DNA from 2 places in the Cupriavidus sp. HMR-1 genome. Region 2 is predicted to be linked to the other one. Evidence: predicted binding sites of a transcription regulator. Region 2 holds the regulator's gene; the other holds the start of a gene.

Region 1 (7,935 bases), on a different contig from region 2:
GTGTTCGCCGGCCAGATAGCCGTGCTTGGGGCAGACGGAGAACGTCGGCGTGATCGTGATGTAAGGCAGCCGGAACGACTCCAGCGCGCGACGCACCATCCGCTTGCAGGCCTCGCCGCTGGACAGTCGCTCGCCCATGTAGAGATGCAGGACCGTGCCCCCGGTGTACTTCGATTGCAGGGATTCCTGACGTGCCAGCGCCTCGAATGGATCGTCGGTAAAGCCGACGGGCAACTGCGACGAGTTCGTGTAGTAGGGCTGATCGGCCGTGCCGGCCTGCAGGATGTCAGGCCAGCGCTTGCGGTCTTCACGCGCGAAGCGATACGTGGTGCCTTCCGCGGGCGTGGCCTCCAGGTTGTACATGTGGCCCGTGGCTTCCTGGAATTCGACGATCCGCCCGCGCACATGGTCCAGCAGACGCACCGCCATCGCGTGCCCGGCTTCCGTAGTGATGTCGTACGCATCGCCCGAGAAATTGCGGATCATCTCGTTGATGCCGTTCACGCCAAGCGTCGAGAAATGATTGCGCAGTGTGCCCAGGTAGCGCTTCGTGTAGGGGAACAGCCCTTCGTCCATCAGTTGCTGGATACGCTCGCGCTTGGCCTCCAGCGTGTCGCGGCCCATGTCCAGCAGTGAATCAAGCCGGCTCAGTAGTGCGCCTTCATCGCCTCGATACAGATAACCGAGTCGCGCGCAGTTGATGGTGACCACACCCAGGGACCCGGTCTGCTCCGCACTGCCGAACAAACCGTTGCCGCGCTTGAGCAATTCACGCAGATCCAGTTGCAGGCGGCAGCACATGGACCTGACCATATTGGGCGTCAGGTCCGAGTTCACGAAGTTCTGGAAGTACGGCAGGCCGTATTTCGCCGTCATCTCGAACAGCCGCGCGGCGTTCTCGCTTTCCCACGGGAAATCCGGCGTGATGTTGTAGGTGGGGATCGGGAACGTGAAGACGCGCCCTTTGGCATCGCCCTGCGTCATCACCTCGATGTACGCACGGTTGATCATGTCCATCTCCGCCTGCAGGTCGCCATAGCGGAACGGCATTTCCTCGCCGCCGATGACGGGCACCTGTTCCTTGAGATCGTCGGGACATGTCCAGTCGAACGTCAGGTTAGTGAATGGCGTCTGCGTGCCCCAGCGCGACGGCACGTTGAGGTTGTAGATCAGCTCCTGGATGTGCTGCCTGACCTCGGGGTACGTCATCGCGTCCTTGCGGATGAAGGGCGCCATATAGATGTCGAACGACGAGAAGGCCTGCGCGCCGGCCCATTCGTTCTGCATCGTCCCCAGGAAATTCACGATCTGCCCGACTGCGCTCGACATATGCCGCGGCGGCGCGGCTTCCACCTTGCCAGGCACGCCGTTGAGGCCTTCATGGAGCAGAGTGCGCAACGACCAGCCGGCGCAGTAGCCGGACAGCATGTCGAGATCGTGGATATGGAGGTCGCCTTCCCGGTGCGCGGCGCCAGCCTCGGGCGCGTAGACATGCGAAAGCCAGTAGTTGGCGGTGACCTTGCCGGCCACATTGAGGATCAGGCCGCCCAGCGAATAACCCTGGTTGGCATTGGCGTGAATCCGCCAGTCCTTGCGGTCCAGGTATTCATTGATGGACGACTCGACGTCGACAGTCGTCGCGCCCCGGATGTTCTGCTGCATCGCACCCCTCCCGTGCTTACGCACAAAATATGGGATGGATTATCTATATCGATACCATAGGTAGTGTTGCGGCAGATCAAACGGCGGCACCGCCGCGGGGGGACGACGCATCGGGTGGCGCATCGACCGGGTATGGCCCGGAGGGCGACCCCGACCTCGACCGCCCGGCGGCATCTGCCGCCGGATGTGCCCTTCCCCGGCCCCGGAGTGCCTAGTTCACCTGCCGGGTGCGGCCCGTCCAGTACGGCTCCCGCAGCGCCCGGCGCAGCAGCTTGCCGGATGGATTGCGCGGCATGGCGTCGATGAAGTCGATGCTCTTGGGCACCTTGAAACCCGCGATGCGCTCGCGCGCCCAGCCCAGAATGCTGTCGGCATCAGCGGCCACACCCGGGCGCAGCACCACCATCGCCTTGACCGCCTCGCCCCACCGCTCGTCCGGCACACCGATCACGGCCACGTCGGCAACGGCCGGGTGGCCGTAGATGGCACTCTCCACCTCGGCCGGGTAGATGTTCTCCCCGCCGCTGATGATCATGTCCTTGACCCGGTCGTGGATATAGAGGTAACCGTCCGCGTCCATGTAGCCGGCATCGCCACTGCGCAGCCAGCCGTCGGCGTCGATGGTGCGGGCGGTCTCTTCCTCCTGCTTCCAGTAGCCCGCCATGTTCTGCGGCGAGCGGATCACCACTTCGCCCACCTCGCCGGCAGCCAGCCTCTGGCCATCCGGCCCGACCACCGCCACCTCGCTACCGGGCATGGCCTTGCCGGCGGCGCGCATGCGCGGGACATCGGCGGGCGTATGGTCTTCGGGCGGCAGTGCCACGATCGTGCCCGTGGTCTCCGTCATGCCGTACTGCTGCACGAAGCCGCAGCCAAACACCGCCATGCCCTCGCGCAGCAGCGCCGCGGGAATTGGCGACGAGCCGTACAGCATGTGCTTGAGGCGTGAATAGTCCACCTGGCGCGCGCGCGGATCGCGCAGCACGATCTGCATCGCGGCCGGCACCATGAACAGCTTGCTGATGCGGTCATGCTCGATATAGTCGAGCACCTTGCCCGGATCGAATTCGCGCGCCACGACACCCTTGCAGCCGACTAGAACACCGCGCACGCCCCAGCCCGAACCGCCGATATGCGCCACCGGCATGGCCACCAGCGACACATCATCGTCGTTCCATAGCGACCAGTCGGCGCCTTCGCGCAGCGAGATCTCGGTACCACTGGTCAGGTTGCGATGCATCAGCATCACGCCCTTGGGACGTCCGGTAGTGCCAGAGGTGTAGAGCTGCAGCACCACGTCGGCGGGCTTCGCTTCGTGCGCAGGTGGCGTATCCGGGCAGGCGTCGCGCCAGTCCGTGTAGGTCGGCCAGTCTGGCTCCCCGCCCTCCATCGCCACGGCGCGGCGCACCAGTGGCAGCGCTGGCAGCAGGTTGCGAACCGATGCCGATGACTCGGGCCCTACAAAGACCAGCGTCGCGTCGCAGTGCGAGACGATGTACTGGATTTCAGGCCCTGCCAGCCGCCAGCTCACCGGCGCAATGACGGCCCCCATCTTGGCCGCGCCAAAGAACAGTTCGAAATAGTGGTCGCTGTTCTTGCCGACATAGGCGATGCGGTCGCCAGCCTTCACGCCGTCGGCCAGCAGGGCCTGCGCCACACGATCCGTATGGCGATCGAAATCGGCAAACGTGGTCTCGCGGCCTTCGAAGGCGTACGCAATGGCCCCGGCCCGCTCCCGGGCGAAGTGGCGAATCGCGCTGGGCAGCGTCGCGAGGTATTCCGTCTCCATGAGCCTTGTCTCCTTTTCTGATTGATAGGATGGGTACTGGTGACAAATGGCGTCGAGGGACGCCAAAGCGGGCGCTCAGAGCCGCAATACCTGTCGCGCGATGATGTTGCGCTGGACCTCGCTCGAACCACCGTAGATCGATGCCTTGCGGTAGTTGAAGTAGCGCGGCGCGATCGGGGCGGCATCGTCGGGGCCCAGACGCGGGTCGGCAGCGCGTCCCTGGATCTCGGCCCAGGTATCCCGCACGAATGGCAGCGCATAGGGTCCGAGCGCGTCGACGGCTAGCTCGGAGATGGCCTGTGCCGTCTCGGTTCCGACCAACTTGATCATGCTCGACGCCGCGCCAATCGACGTACCCGAGGCCACGCCGGAGAACAGCCGCAACTCCGCCGCCTCGGCCGCCGCCACGCGCACATACATGGCGCCCAGCCGTTGCCGGAAGACGGGATCCTCGATCAGCCGCCCGGTGCCATCCTCACCGGGCTGAGCGGCGGCCATGGCAACCACCTTGTCCAGTTGCCGGTGCAGCATCGGCGCGAAGCTACCGCCACGCTCGAACTCGAGCAGGTACTTGGCAATGGTCCAGCCCATGCCCTCGTCGCCAATGCGTTGGGCGGCCGGCACGCGCACATCGTCAAAGAAAACCTGATTGACCTCCTGCTGGCCTTCCATCGGGCCGTCGAGCGTAGGCAGCGCCGATACGGTGATACCCGGCGTGCGCATGTCGAGCAGCAGGAACGTAATCCCCTCCTGCGGCCTGCCCTCGCGCGAGGTCCGCACCAGACAGAACATCCAGTCGGCCCACTGGGCGTGCGTCGTCCAGATCTTCGAACCGTTGAGGATGTAGTGCTCGCCATCCGCATCGATGCCGCGTGTCGCGCGCATCTGCAACGATGCCAGGTCGGAGCCTGAGTTCGGTTCGGAGTAGCCCTGGCACCACCAGTCGTCGGACGCCAGGATGCGCGGCAGGAAGCGGGCCTGTTGCTCGGGGCTGCCGTACTTCATGATGACGGGCGCCACCATCTTGAGCCCCATCGGCGACACTGCCGGGCAACCGGCGGCGGCCAGTTCGCTCTGGAAGAGGTGACGTTGCGTGGGTGTCCAACCAGGGCCGCCATGTGCTTGCGGCCAATTCGGTGCGGCCCAGCCACGCGCGTGCAGCGCCTTTTGCCAGCGTACCTGTGCCGCCTTGTCGAGATGGCCGTTCTTCGATTGCGCCATCATGGCGCGAAGCTCGTCATCAAACGCTTCGGAGATCCAGGCGCGCACCTCGGCGCGAAACTGCAGGTCTTGCGGAGAGTCGTCGATATCCATGGCGATCCTTATGCGTTGGCCGGGTAGCGCAGGTCGACACAACGGCGCAGATGGTAGGCAACGTTGCCGAACTGCAGGCCGATGGCGGTGACACGCTTGAAGTAGTGGCCGACCGCCGTTTCCTCGGTCACGCCCATGCCGCCGTGGATCTGCACCGCGCCCTCCCCGATGCGGCGGCCTGCTTCGTCGACATGGGCCTTGGCGGTGCTGGCACCCAGCGCGCGCTCATGTGGCTCGCCAGCAAGACGCATGGCAGCCACCTGTGTGAGGGCGACGGCCTGCTCGTGCAACATGTACATGTCGGCCATGCGATGCTGCAGCGCCTGGAAGCTGCCGATGGCCTGCCCGAACTGCTGGCGCTGACGCGCGTACTCGACGGTGTCCTCCAGCATTCGCGCCGTGGCGCCGGTGGCTTCGGCACACAGCGCCACGGTGGCGGTGTCGCTCAATTGCTCCAGCAGCGGCAATGCGCCGCCAGGCATTCCCAGCACTTGTGCGGCGCTCACCGGCACGTCGGCCAGTATCAGGTCAGCAGTACGGCCGCCGTCAAAGGTGGGGGCTTCGATCAACGTCAGGCCCGGCGCCGTGCGTTCGACCCAGAACAGCGTCGGACCGGCATCCGTGTTCGCGCTGACAATGAAGTGCGTGGCCCAGGGCGCGCCGGTGACAAGCGCCTTGCGTCCATGCAACCGGTATCCGCCGGCCGCAGCGTCCGCGCATGTTCGCACCATCATGCCGTAGCGCGATTCCGGTTCGGCGTGCGCCCAGCCGACCACCAGCTCGCCTGCCGCGATGGCGGGCAGCGCTTCAGCGGCCAGCGTCTCGTTGGCATATTGCAGCGCATCAACTGCAAGGATGGCCGTGCCAAGGTAGGGCTCCAGCACAAGATGGCGGCCGAACTGTTCCATCACCACGATGTGGTCGACGATGCCGCCGCCCAGCCCACCGAAGCGCTCGGGAATCCCGATGCCAAGCAGGCCAAGGTCGCGCGCGAACGCGCGCCAGCAGTCGGGACGCCAGCCGGCGGCCGAATGCACGGCAGCCTGGCGCGCATCGAACGTGTAGTGATCGGACAGGTAGCGCGCGAGCGTGTCGCGCAGCATGACCTGTTCTTCGCTGAAGCGGAAATCCACGTGTTGACTCCTCGGTGGGGACGCGACACAGCCATTCTGTTCCGCGCCGGCCATGCCGGCGACGTTCGAACGAACTATTCGCGCCAGACTATGCGTACACCCGAGCGCCTAGACCTGACGTGCGAAATCGCTCACCTTCACGCCATCGCGCCCCAGAATCGCCATGCCGACAACGCGATTCCAGTACAACTCCGACCCGTGCGCCATGCGCCATTCGTGCAGGCATCGCGTGAGCAGCTGCAGGTCATACTCCTCCGTGATGCCGATGGCGCCGTGGAGGCCGTGGGCGGCCGCCGCGACAACCTGCACGGCCTCCGCGCAGCGGGCCTTCGCCACGGCGGCAGCAAGTCCCCCCGGGCGCCGCTCCCCACCCGCGAAAGCCATTTGCGCGGCGACGGACATAGCGGCAATGTGCTCGACGATCACCGAAAGCTGATGCTGGATGACCTGGAATTTGCCGATCGACCGTCCGAACTGCGAACGGTCCTGGCAATACTGGAGGGTCAAATCTCCCGCGCGTCGGGCCGCCCCCGCCATCAGCACGGCAAGCACGGCGCCGTCCCAGGCGTCCAGTTCGTCCACCGTGACGCCCTCGACAGGCACGGCATCACTCCGCACCCACGTCAAATCCGCGCAGAGACTGCCGTGCACCCCGATCCAGTCCCGCTGCGCCGTGCTGCAATCCAGCAAGAGCACCGCATCGCCACAGCCTACGAGTACATGGTCCGCGACCACGCCACCGATCACGTTGGCGATGCGCAGGCTGCCGTCCGGTTCGCGCCGGCATCTTGGCGCGATCGTGATCATGCCCGCGGGTGCCCCGCCCCTGGATTTCGAGAGAATCGCCCGTGCCACAATGGTCTGGCCGATCGGCAGTGGCACCGCGTGCTTTCCGATCTCCAGAAGTATCGGAAACAGCTCGCCCAACGCCAGCCCGGCGCCTCCAGCTTCTTCGGGCGTCAGGAGTTCGAGAAATCCCGCCTCCTCGATGGCGCTCCATGCCTCCCTGACTTCAACGCCTTGTTCAAACTTCCGGAGCGCCTGCGGCGAGAAACGGTCTTTCAGGATATCTGCGATGGCTTCTACGAACATTCACTGTCCTCCCTCGTATTAGCGCAGCCCGAGGCTACGGGCGATCATGCCGCGGAGAATCTCTCGCGTGCCGCCACGCAACGAGAACGTCGGGGAAATCTGGCTCAGATAGGCCACCGTGCGCAGCAGCTCGCCATCGCCGGCCGACTCGGGGTCCGAGGCAATCGCCGCTTCCAGATAGGCCGGAATCGCCTGCTCCAGCTCGGTGCCCAGGTCCTTGACCAACGCGGCCTCGACCACCGGGCTCTCATGGCGTGCCAGCTTCGATGTCACGGCGATCGACATGTTGCGCAACGTCGCCACATGCGTGACGAAGCGGCCAAGCGCGGCCACCTGGTCTCGGGTCGCTTCCGTGCGGCGAAGTTGTTCGATCCAGGCATCCAGCAGGACGATGCTGGAATAGATGCGCTCCGGGCCGCTACGCTCGAAAGCCAGTTCCGCGTTCACCTGTTCCCAACCACTGCCTTCTTCGCCAATCAGGGCATCCGGCCGCAGCGCCACATTCTCGAATACCACCTCGGCGAAGTGCGCATCGCCCGTGAGGTCCCGGATGGGACGCACCGTCACGCCGGGCAGGGAAAGATCGATGATGAACTGGGACAACCCCTTCTGCTTGTCCTCGGGAACACCTGAAGTACGGACCAGCGCGATCATGTACTGACAATGCTGCGCGTTGGTCGTCCAGATCTTCTGGCCATTCAGGACCCAGCCATCCGAAGCCGGTGTCGCGCGCGTCCGGACACTCGCCAGATCGGAGCCGGAGTTCGGCTCGCTCATGCCGATGCAAAAGAATGCCTCGCCACGACAGATCTTCGGCAGGTAAGCCGCCTTCTGCGCCTCTGTCCCGTACCTTAGGATCAGCGGCCCGCTTTGCCGATCCGCGATCCAGTGCGCCGCGACGGGCGCTCCAGCACTCAGCAACTCCTCGACCAGCACGAATCGTCG
Region 2 (7,935 bases):
CCGCTCAATCCTTCGGTTTGAACGTAATCGTGAAGTTTGCGGGTGCCTTGCCGTCCTCATCGCGCGGCAGCGGATCGGAGCGCTGCACTGCACGCAGCACGGCGTTGTCCCAGTCCGAGTTACCGCTCGACTTGGTCAGCCGCGCCGACAGCAGCGAACCATCCGGCGCCAGCGAGACCGACACCACGGCTGCGGGATTGCCCTCGACATCGCCACCAAAAATGATGTTCGGCTTCACACGGCGACGCACGCGGTCAGAGTAGCCCGGCGAGGCCTTGCCTCCCGAACCGGCGCCCGAACCTGCGGCGCTGCCGACTCCACCGCCGGAAGAAACGCCGCCACCGGCCATTGCCTGCAGGCGGGCCAGTTCGCTCTTGCGCTGGGCATTGGCCGCGGCGTCACGCTTGGCCTTGGCATCGGCGTCGGCCTTGGCCTTGGCTTTTTGCTCGGCATCGGCCTTCGCCTTGGCATCCGCGTCAGCCTTGGCCTTCGCCTTCTGATCAGCCTCTGCCTTCGCCTTGGCGTCCGCGGCTTCCTTGCGTTCCTGGTCGGCCTTCTTCTTCGCGTCTTCCTTGCGCTGCGCCTCGAGTTGCTGCTGACGCAGGTCTTCCTTGCGCTGGGCTTCCTTCTTTTCCTGGTCTTTCTTTTCCTGTTCCTTTTTCGCCTGGTCCTTGCGCTCCTGCTCCTTGCGCGCGGCCTCCTGCTTCGCCGCTTCGCGCTCGGCGGCCTCTTCGGCCTGCTTGCGCTTCTGGCGTTCCAGGGCGATATCGGCCGCTTCCTCGACCTTGCTGCGCACGGCAGGCTCGGGCGGCGTGGGACGCGGCTGCTCCACCGGGCGCGGCGGAGGCGGTGGTGCAGGCGCGACGTCCGGCACCTCTTCCCAAAGCTCCGCCTCGGCTCCCACCGGCGTGCTGCTCTGCCAGTGCACACCGTAGTACAGCACGATACCGAGCAGCAGATGCATCACCAGCGCCAGCAGGAACGAGCGAAGCGTGCCACGTTCCTTGACTGGCTGGTACGGATAGGCGGCGGCTTCCACCGCGCGCGCGGGCCGTTGATGCGGATGACGGGACGAAAGGCTGGCCACTTTGAGTTGCGACGTTGAGGCGCTTACTTGGACTTCACCATCAGGCCGACGCGCTTGACGCCATCGGCCTTCAACACGGACATCACGTCGAGCACGGCTTCGTACTTGACGGAGCGGTCGGCGGCAATCACCACCGGCTGGTCCGGATTTTCATTCTGACGCTGGTGCACGAAATCGATCAGGCCACGCTTGTCGAGCTTGCGCTCGAACGCGTTGCCGGCGTTGTCCTTGCCACGCGCGGTCAGCTCGCCGTCCTCGTGCACGGTGACGATGATCGGCGGCGTCTGTTGCTGCGGCGTGGCATTGGCCACTGACGGCAGGTCCACCACGGCCGGGTTCACGATTGGTGCTGCCACCATGAAGATAACGAGCAGCACGAGCATCACGTCGATATACGGCACGACGTTGATTTCCGCACTGGCCCGACGGCGTGATCCGCCGCGGCGCTGAATGGCTGCCATGACTGGTGCTCCCCCGCTCTCGGTTTAACGCGTCTGGCGCTGAAGGATGTTCAGGAATTCTTCCATGAAGCTTTCGAACCGGATGGCCAGACGGTCGATTTCCGTGGCATACCGGTTGTAGGCGATCACGGCCGGGATAGCTGCAAACAGGCCGATCGCGGTGGCCACGAGTGCCTCGGCGATACCGGGCGCCACCGATGCAAGCGTTGCCTGCTGCACATTCGACAGACCGCGGAATGCGTTCATGATCCCCCAGACCGTGCCGAACAGGCCGATATAAGGGCTGACCGAACCGACCGACGCCAGGAACGGCAGGTGCGATTCGAGCACGTCCATTTCACGCTGGTACGCGGCGCGCATCGCGCGGCGGGCGGCGTCGAGCAGCGCGCCGGCCTCGTTGCCACGCTCGCGTGCCTTCAGGAACTCGCCCATGCCCGATTCGAAGATCCGCTCCAGGGCGCCGGTGTTGTGACGATTGTTGACCGCACTGTTATAGAGCGCCTGCAGGTCGCCGCCTGCCCAGAAATCGCGCTCGAAGCCCTCGGTCTGCGTGCGCGCGGCGCGCAGTGCCAGGTGCTTGCGGAAAATGTAGGTCCACGAGAACAGGGACATCACCAGCAGCAGGGCCATGACGGCCTGTGCCAGCAGACTGGCGTGAAGTACCAGCGAAATGATCGACAGGTCTTGCGTGACGGTCACTGGATTCATCGAGCGTTTTTGATAGTGGCGAGAACAGGGGCAGGAATTGGGGTCGGCCGGAACGTGCTTTTATCGACACATCCGACTCGAATTTGGCCGGCGGCCAGCATCAGCTCGCCACGCCAGGCTTCCTGGGCAAATTGGACCGACGCCGGTCCGACGCGTTCGATATGCGTACGGATCTCGAGCTGGTCGTCCAGCCGGGCGGGCGCATTGTATTCCACAGTCGTGCTGCGGACGATGAAGACCACGCCGGACGAATCCGCGAGGCTCTGCTGTTCGACGCCGAGCGAGCGCAGCCATTCGGTCCTGGCCCGCTCGAAGAATTTGAGGTAGTTGGCGTAGAACACCACGCCGCCTGCGTCGGTATCTTCCCAATACACGCGCAGCGGCCATACGAAATTTGGCATGGCGGGCATTGTAACGGAGTGCACTGGTAAACCCGTGTGTGACTTTGCAACAGCAAGTTGCGAGCCAATCCTCGCCAGGCCTTGCCGGATCAGGGCCGGGCGCGCATCCGGGCCGGCCGTCGTCTTGCAGCAAGCCGCTTGCTCGCGTAAACTCTGCGGCAACCATTCCACCTTGCGCGACTGGCGAAGTCAGTGGGTACTACCACGAGGAAGCGCAAGTTCATTGGGCGTGATATTCGATGCGCCTGCCGCTCGCCTGGGCAGCGAATGGGAAGCAGGGTGCGCCCTGCACCGGCTGGTCGCGTTTTCGCGCCCCCGGTGCTGGACGCCAGTGCCTTCCCCGCGCGCCCTAATACGCGAAAATTCCGCAATACAGAGTAGCGTCGACAGGCATCCGGTTTCCGTACCGGCCGTGCCATCCGCTCTCCCTTTTAAACAGACGAGTCACGCCATGTTTGAACGTAGCCGCTTCACGATCGAGCAAATCGACCCCGAAGTCTTTGCCGCAATCCAGAAAGAAAACCAGCGTCAGGAAGATCACATCGAACTGATCGCTTCCGAGAACTACACCTCGCCGGCCGTGATGGCCGCCCAGGGTTCGCAGCTCACCAACAAGTACGCCGAAGGCTATCCCGGCAAGCGCTACTACGGCGGTTGCGAGTACGTGGACGTGGTGGAGCAGCTCGCCATTGACCGCGTGAAGCAACTGTTTGGCGCCGAAGCCGCCAACGTGCAGCCGAACTCGGGCTCGCAGGCCAACCAGGGCGTGTTCTTCGCCATGCTCAAGCCGGGCGACACGATCATGGGCATGAGCCTGGCCGAAGGCGGTCACCTGACCCACGGCATGGCGCTGAACATGAGCGGCAAGTGGTTCAACGTGGTCAGCTACGGCCTGAACGCGCAGGAAGACATCGACTACGACGCGCTGGAAAAGCTGGCCCACGAGAAGAAGCCGAAGCTGATCATCGCCGGCGCATCGGCTTTCGCGCTGCGCATCGACTTCGAACGCATCGCCAAGGTTGCCAAGGCAGTTGGCGCCTACTTCATGGTGGATATGGCCCACTACGCCGGCCTGATCGCCGCCGGTGTGTACCCGAACCCGGTGCCACACGCCGACTTCGTGACCACCACCACCCACAAGAGCCTGCGCGGCCCGCGCGGCGGCGTGATCCTGATGAAGGCCGAGCATGAGAAGGCCATCAACTCGGCCATCTTCCCGGGCATCCAGGGTGGCCCGCTGATGCACGTGATCGCCGGCAAGGCCGTAGCCTTCAAGGAAGCGCTGCAGCCGGACTTCAAGGCGTATCAGGAACAGGTGGTCAAGAACGCCGCCGCACTGGCCGAAACGCTGATCGCCCGCGGTCTGCGCATCGTGTCGGGCCGTACGGAAAGCCACGTGATGCTGGTTGACCTGCGCGCCAAGAAGATCACCGGCAAGGAAGCCGAGAAGATCCTCGGCGACGCCCATATCACGGTGAACAAGAACGCGATCCCGAACGATCCGGAAAAGCCGTTCGTCACCTCGGGCATCCGCCTGGGCTCGCCGGCCATGACCACGCGCGGCTTCAAGGAAGAAGAAGCCCGCCAGGTGGCCAACCTGCTCGCCGACGTGCTGGACAACCCGCACGACGAGGCCAACATCGCCGCCGTGCGCGAACAGGTTGCCGCACTGACCCGTCGCTTCCCGGTCTACGGCTGATTCGCCAGTCGATCGCGCTATAGTTAGCGCACACGAACGGCGCTGTCACCTCTATGGTGACAGCGCCGTTTCAACAACCGCAGGACCGCAACAGAAATCGAAGATGCAAAATGCGGTCAGGCTCTTACATTCAGGTGGTCAGGCATGAAATGCCCCTTCTGCGGTCATTCCAGCACCCAGGTTCTTGACAGCCGCGTCTCGGAAGATGGCGATACCGTGCGCCGCCGACGCCGCTGCGAAGCCTGCGACCGCCGCTTCACCACCTACGAGCGGATCGAGCTGTTCTTTCCCGCCATCGTCAAGAAAAATGGCTCGCGCGTGGACTACGCGCGCGCCAAGCTCAAGGATTCGATGCGGCTGGCACTGCGCAAGCGGCCAGTTTCCGCCGAGGCCATCGACGAAGCGATCACTCGCATCGAAGAAAAACTGCTGGCTCTGGGCGAGAAGGAAATCCCGAGCAGCCAGGTCGGCGAGCTGGTCATGCGCGAGCTTCGCAAGCTCGACAAGATCGCCTATATCCGCTTTGCATCCGTGTATCGCAGCTTCGAGGACGTTTCCGAATTCCGGGACATGCTCGACGAATTCTCGTCATCCACCCCGCGAAAGGGGTAGGAAGGACCGCAGAAGCGCTGTCTCATCACCACTTGCTGCTCTTGGGTAGAGCGAGGCAAGCGAGCGCGCTTGCAGGTCCGCCTCACGGCCTGTGTGCAACCCGGACCTCGAAAGCCAGACTTGCGTGATGTCACGCCCCTGACGACTCTGGCACTGACTCGGATGTTTCCGGGCTCGACTCGGAAACACACTGACACCAATCCTCCACAGCCAGACACGTCCTGACACCATCCCCGCCGTTATCGTGGCCTTCCGTTCCAATCGAACCGATACGCCATGGTTGCCCGCCTTCACCCCCGTTCCCCTTCATTGACTTCGTGCCGAGGTCACGTCCTGTTCGAGGCATTGCTGAGCCTGGCCGTCATCGGCCTCGGCGCGATACCGCTGGGGATGCTCGGCACGGTCTGCCTGCGCTGGACCGGTGAACAGGAACACCTGACCACCGCCCTGATGCGGGCCGCTGAACTGGCCGAAGCAAGTGCAATGGCACTGCAGCCACCCGGCAACGACGCGCTCCCGATCCCGCTTTGCGGATTGGCCGGGCAGCAAGAGCGTTGCGTGCCAGACAAACGCCTCGCGATCGCGACCATCGAGAGCCGTTCTCCGACGGATGCAGCCGGAATTGACACCATGCCTACCCGGCTGGCATTGTGGGTAGCACCATGAGGCCAAGATCGCAGCAACACGGCTTCACCTTGGTGGGCATGATGATCGGTGTCGCGCTTGGCACGATTGCAATGCTCGCTGCGCTGACCATGTGGCAGGTCATGCGGGACGCCTATGCCAGTGTGGCAGACGGGATCGAGATCGAAGAGCGCGGTCAGCGCGCATTGGCCATCATCGCGCATGCGATCCGGCATGCGGGCTGGATTCCCACGCAGGTTGCGCTGGAGCCCGCACACCCTGCCCCACAGGGGCCGCTTGAAGGCCATGACGATTGTGGTGCGCCGTCGATCGATGACGGGCTGGAATGTGGGCGACGCGGCGTCCGTGGCAGCGATGCACTGCTGGTGCGATTTTCCGGCAGCGGCCGGGCAACCGACCCAAGCCTGGCCGACGGCACGATGACTGACTGCAGTGGCTACGCGCTGCCTGCAAAAACAGTTGGCGACGGCATCGCGCCGCCAGCACACCATGCCGCGACCAACGTCTTCTATATCGGCAACGGTAGCGATGGCGTTCCCCAGTTGCTGTGCCGTTACCCGCGCCGCAGCGACAACCGCGCGCAGGCACACGCCTACACATCCGGCACCCTTGTGCGCGGCGTCGAGTCGATGCAATTGCGTTTCGGCATGGTCGATGAGGGCGATGGCCAGGGCGAGAGTGATCGCGTCCCCGCTCTGCTCGACGCTCAAGACGTGGCGCGACAGCGACAACTCGCCTGGCATCACGTGCGAGCGGTACAGGTCACGCTCGTCGTCCAGGGACACCGCCCGACTGTCAGTCGCGCGCCGAGACAACGAACCTTCACCACGACCGTTCGTCTACGCAATCCGTCTCCATGCCGGGAAGCCCTATGCTGAACCTCCGCCCACATTCCGGTGCGGCGCTACTGGCATTCCTCTCCAGCCTGCTACTGATGATGGGTAGCATCGGCGCCGCCGCCGCGCACCTGCTGTTTGCCGGGCGAAGCATGACGAGCCAGTGGCTGGACCGCGAGATCGCCTTCCGCGCGGCCGAGGTGGCGCTGCTCGACGCGGAAGCAGATCTGATCGCCGCCATCGCGGACGTCGGCGGCGGGCGACTGGCGTCATGGCCAACGCCCGGAACGTGTGGGACGGGAGCACAACGCGGACTGTGCATGGCCGATGGCGACATGACGGCATGGATGCCATGGCTCGAGGGCAATTTGCCCGCAGATCTCGGCATCGAAACCGGCACGTTCACGCGTATCACCATGCCAATCCTGCCCGCCGATGTCATCGGAGCGACCACGGCACCTCGTTACGTGATCGAACCCCTTGATGATCGAACCGGCCTGACAGCCGACGCCTGGCCGCGCTTTCGCATCACGGCGCTAGGCTTTGGGCGCGACACCGGCGTCCGGGCTCTGCTCCAGACGGAGTTTCAGCCGTGATGCGCCATCGCACATGCTTCGACGGCATCGTCATCCTTGCACTTTGGCTGAGCATGACCGCCCCCAGCCATGGCTCCACGACCGGTCAGCTTCCGCTCAGCTACCGCATCTCGGCAGGCAGTTTTCCATGGACCGGCCGGCTCCATGCAATCGTCTTCCGCACCGCGCGCATCCACACTTCCACCGTGCTCACGAAATGGGAGGCGGGCGCCGAGCTTGACCTGCGCGATACCGCCTCGCGCAGGCTATACCTCGGTGGCGATCGTCTCGTGCCATTCCATTGGCGCTCCATCGACGCCGACGCCCAGGCAGAACTTCACACCCCCGAGCCCAGTGGCAATGGCACGAGACGGCTCGCATGGTTGCGAGGCGACAGGACGGACGCCACACTTCGCCCGCGCGACACGCGATTGGCCAGCGGCGCTGGCGCCCGCGTGCGCGTTGTGGCAGCCCCAGCCTGGCTGCCGATGCAACCGGGCCACGCCCAATTTCGCCTGCGTCACGCAAACCGCGCGGTCACCGTCTGGATCGGTACACGCGACGGCATCGTGCATGGGTTCGATGCCGTGACCGGCAAGGAACTTGCAGGATTCCTCCCGCGCGCCGCGCTGGCCGGTTCCGCCGCCCTCACCGTACCGGGCAGCGCCATGCCCGTGGCGCCTTGCCCGCGCCCGGATAGCATCGATGCGGATCCATCCGGCGTCTGGCGAACGCTGTTGTTGTGCGGCATCCCGTCGACGGACAGGCGGCCGGCCGCCGTGTTCGCCCTGGATGTCTCGTCACCGGAAAGCGAAGCGCCGATCCGGCTGCTCTGGGAAATTCCTGCTTCCGAGGCGTTGCCATTGACAGGCCAGGGCCCGATCCGCGCACTCATGTGGATCGAGCACGGC

What was found. Region 2 encodes NrdR, which represses ribonucleotide reductase genes. Its sites were predicted from a motif close to CACNANATNTNGTG; they were not measured.
Region 1: the regulator NrdR is predicted to act here: its motif matches at 1,715-1,728, upstream of D769_RS11785 (ribonucleoside triphosphate reductase).

The regions. Positions count from the first base shown of each region.
Region 1 covers NZ_ANKP01000078.1:12,576-20,510, forward strand. Annotated here, with positions in the region: gene D769_RS11785 (ribonucleoside triphosphate reductase) at 1-1,662, opposite strand, end outside; gene D769_RS11790 (fatty acid--CoA ligase) at 1,874-3,451, opposite strand; gene D769_RS11795 (acyl-CoA dehydrogenase family protein) at 3,527-4,765, opposite strand; gene D769_RS11800 (acyl-CoA dehydrogenase family protein) at 4,774-5,898, opposite strand; gene D769_RS11805 (acyl-CoA dehydrogenase family protein) at 6,007-6,990, opposite strand; gene D769_RS11810 (acyl-CoA dehydrogenase family protein) at 7,009-7,935, opposite strand, start outside.
Region 2 covers NZ_ANKP01000029.1:57,426-65,360, reverse strand. Annotated here, with positions in the region: gene tolA (cell envelope integrity protein TolA) at 5-1,087, opposite strand; gene tolR (protein TolR) at 1,111-1,548, opposite strand; gene tolQ (protein TolQ) at 1,573-2,256, opposite strand; gene ybgC (tol-pal system-associated acyl-CoA thioesterase) at 2,253-2,657, opposite strand; ZMP/ZTP riboswitch at 2,824-2,926, shown strand; gene glyA (serine hydroxymethyltransferase) at 3,109-4,356, shown strand; gene nrdR (transcriptional regulator NrdR) at 4,501-4,968, shown strand; gene D769_RS03815 (hypothetical protein) at 5,278-5,634, shown strand; gene D769_RS03810 (PilW family protein) at 5,631-6,491, shown strand; gene D769_RS03805 (pilus assembly protein) at 6,485-7,045, shown strand; gene D769_RS03800 (hypothetical protein) at 7,045-7,935, shown strand, end outside.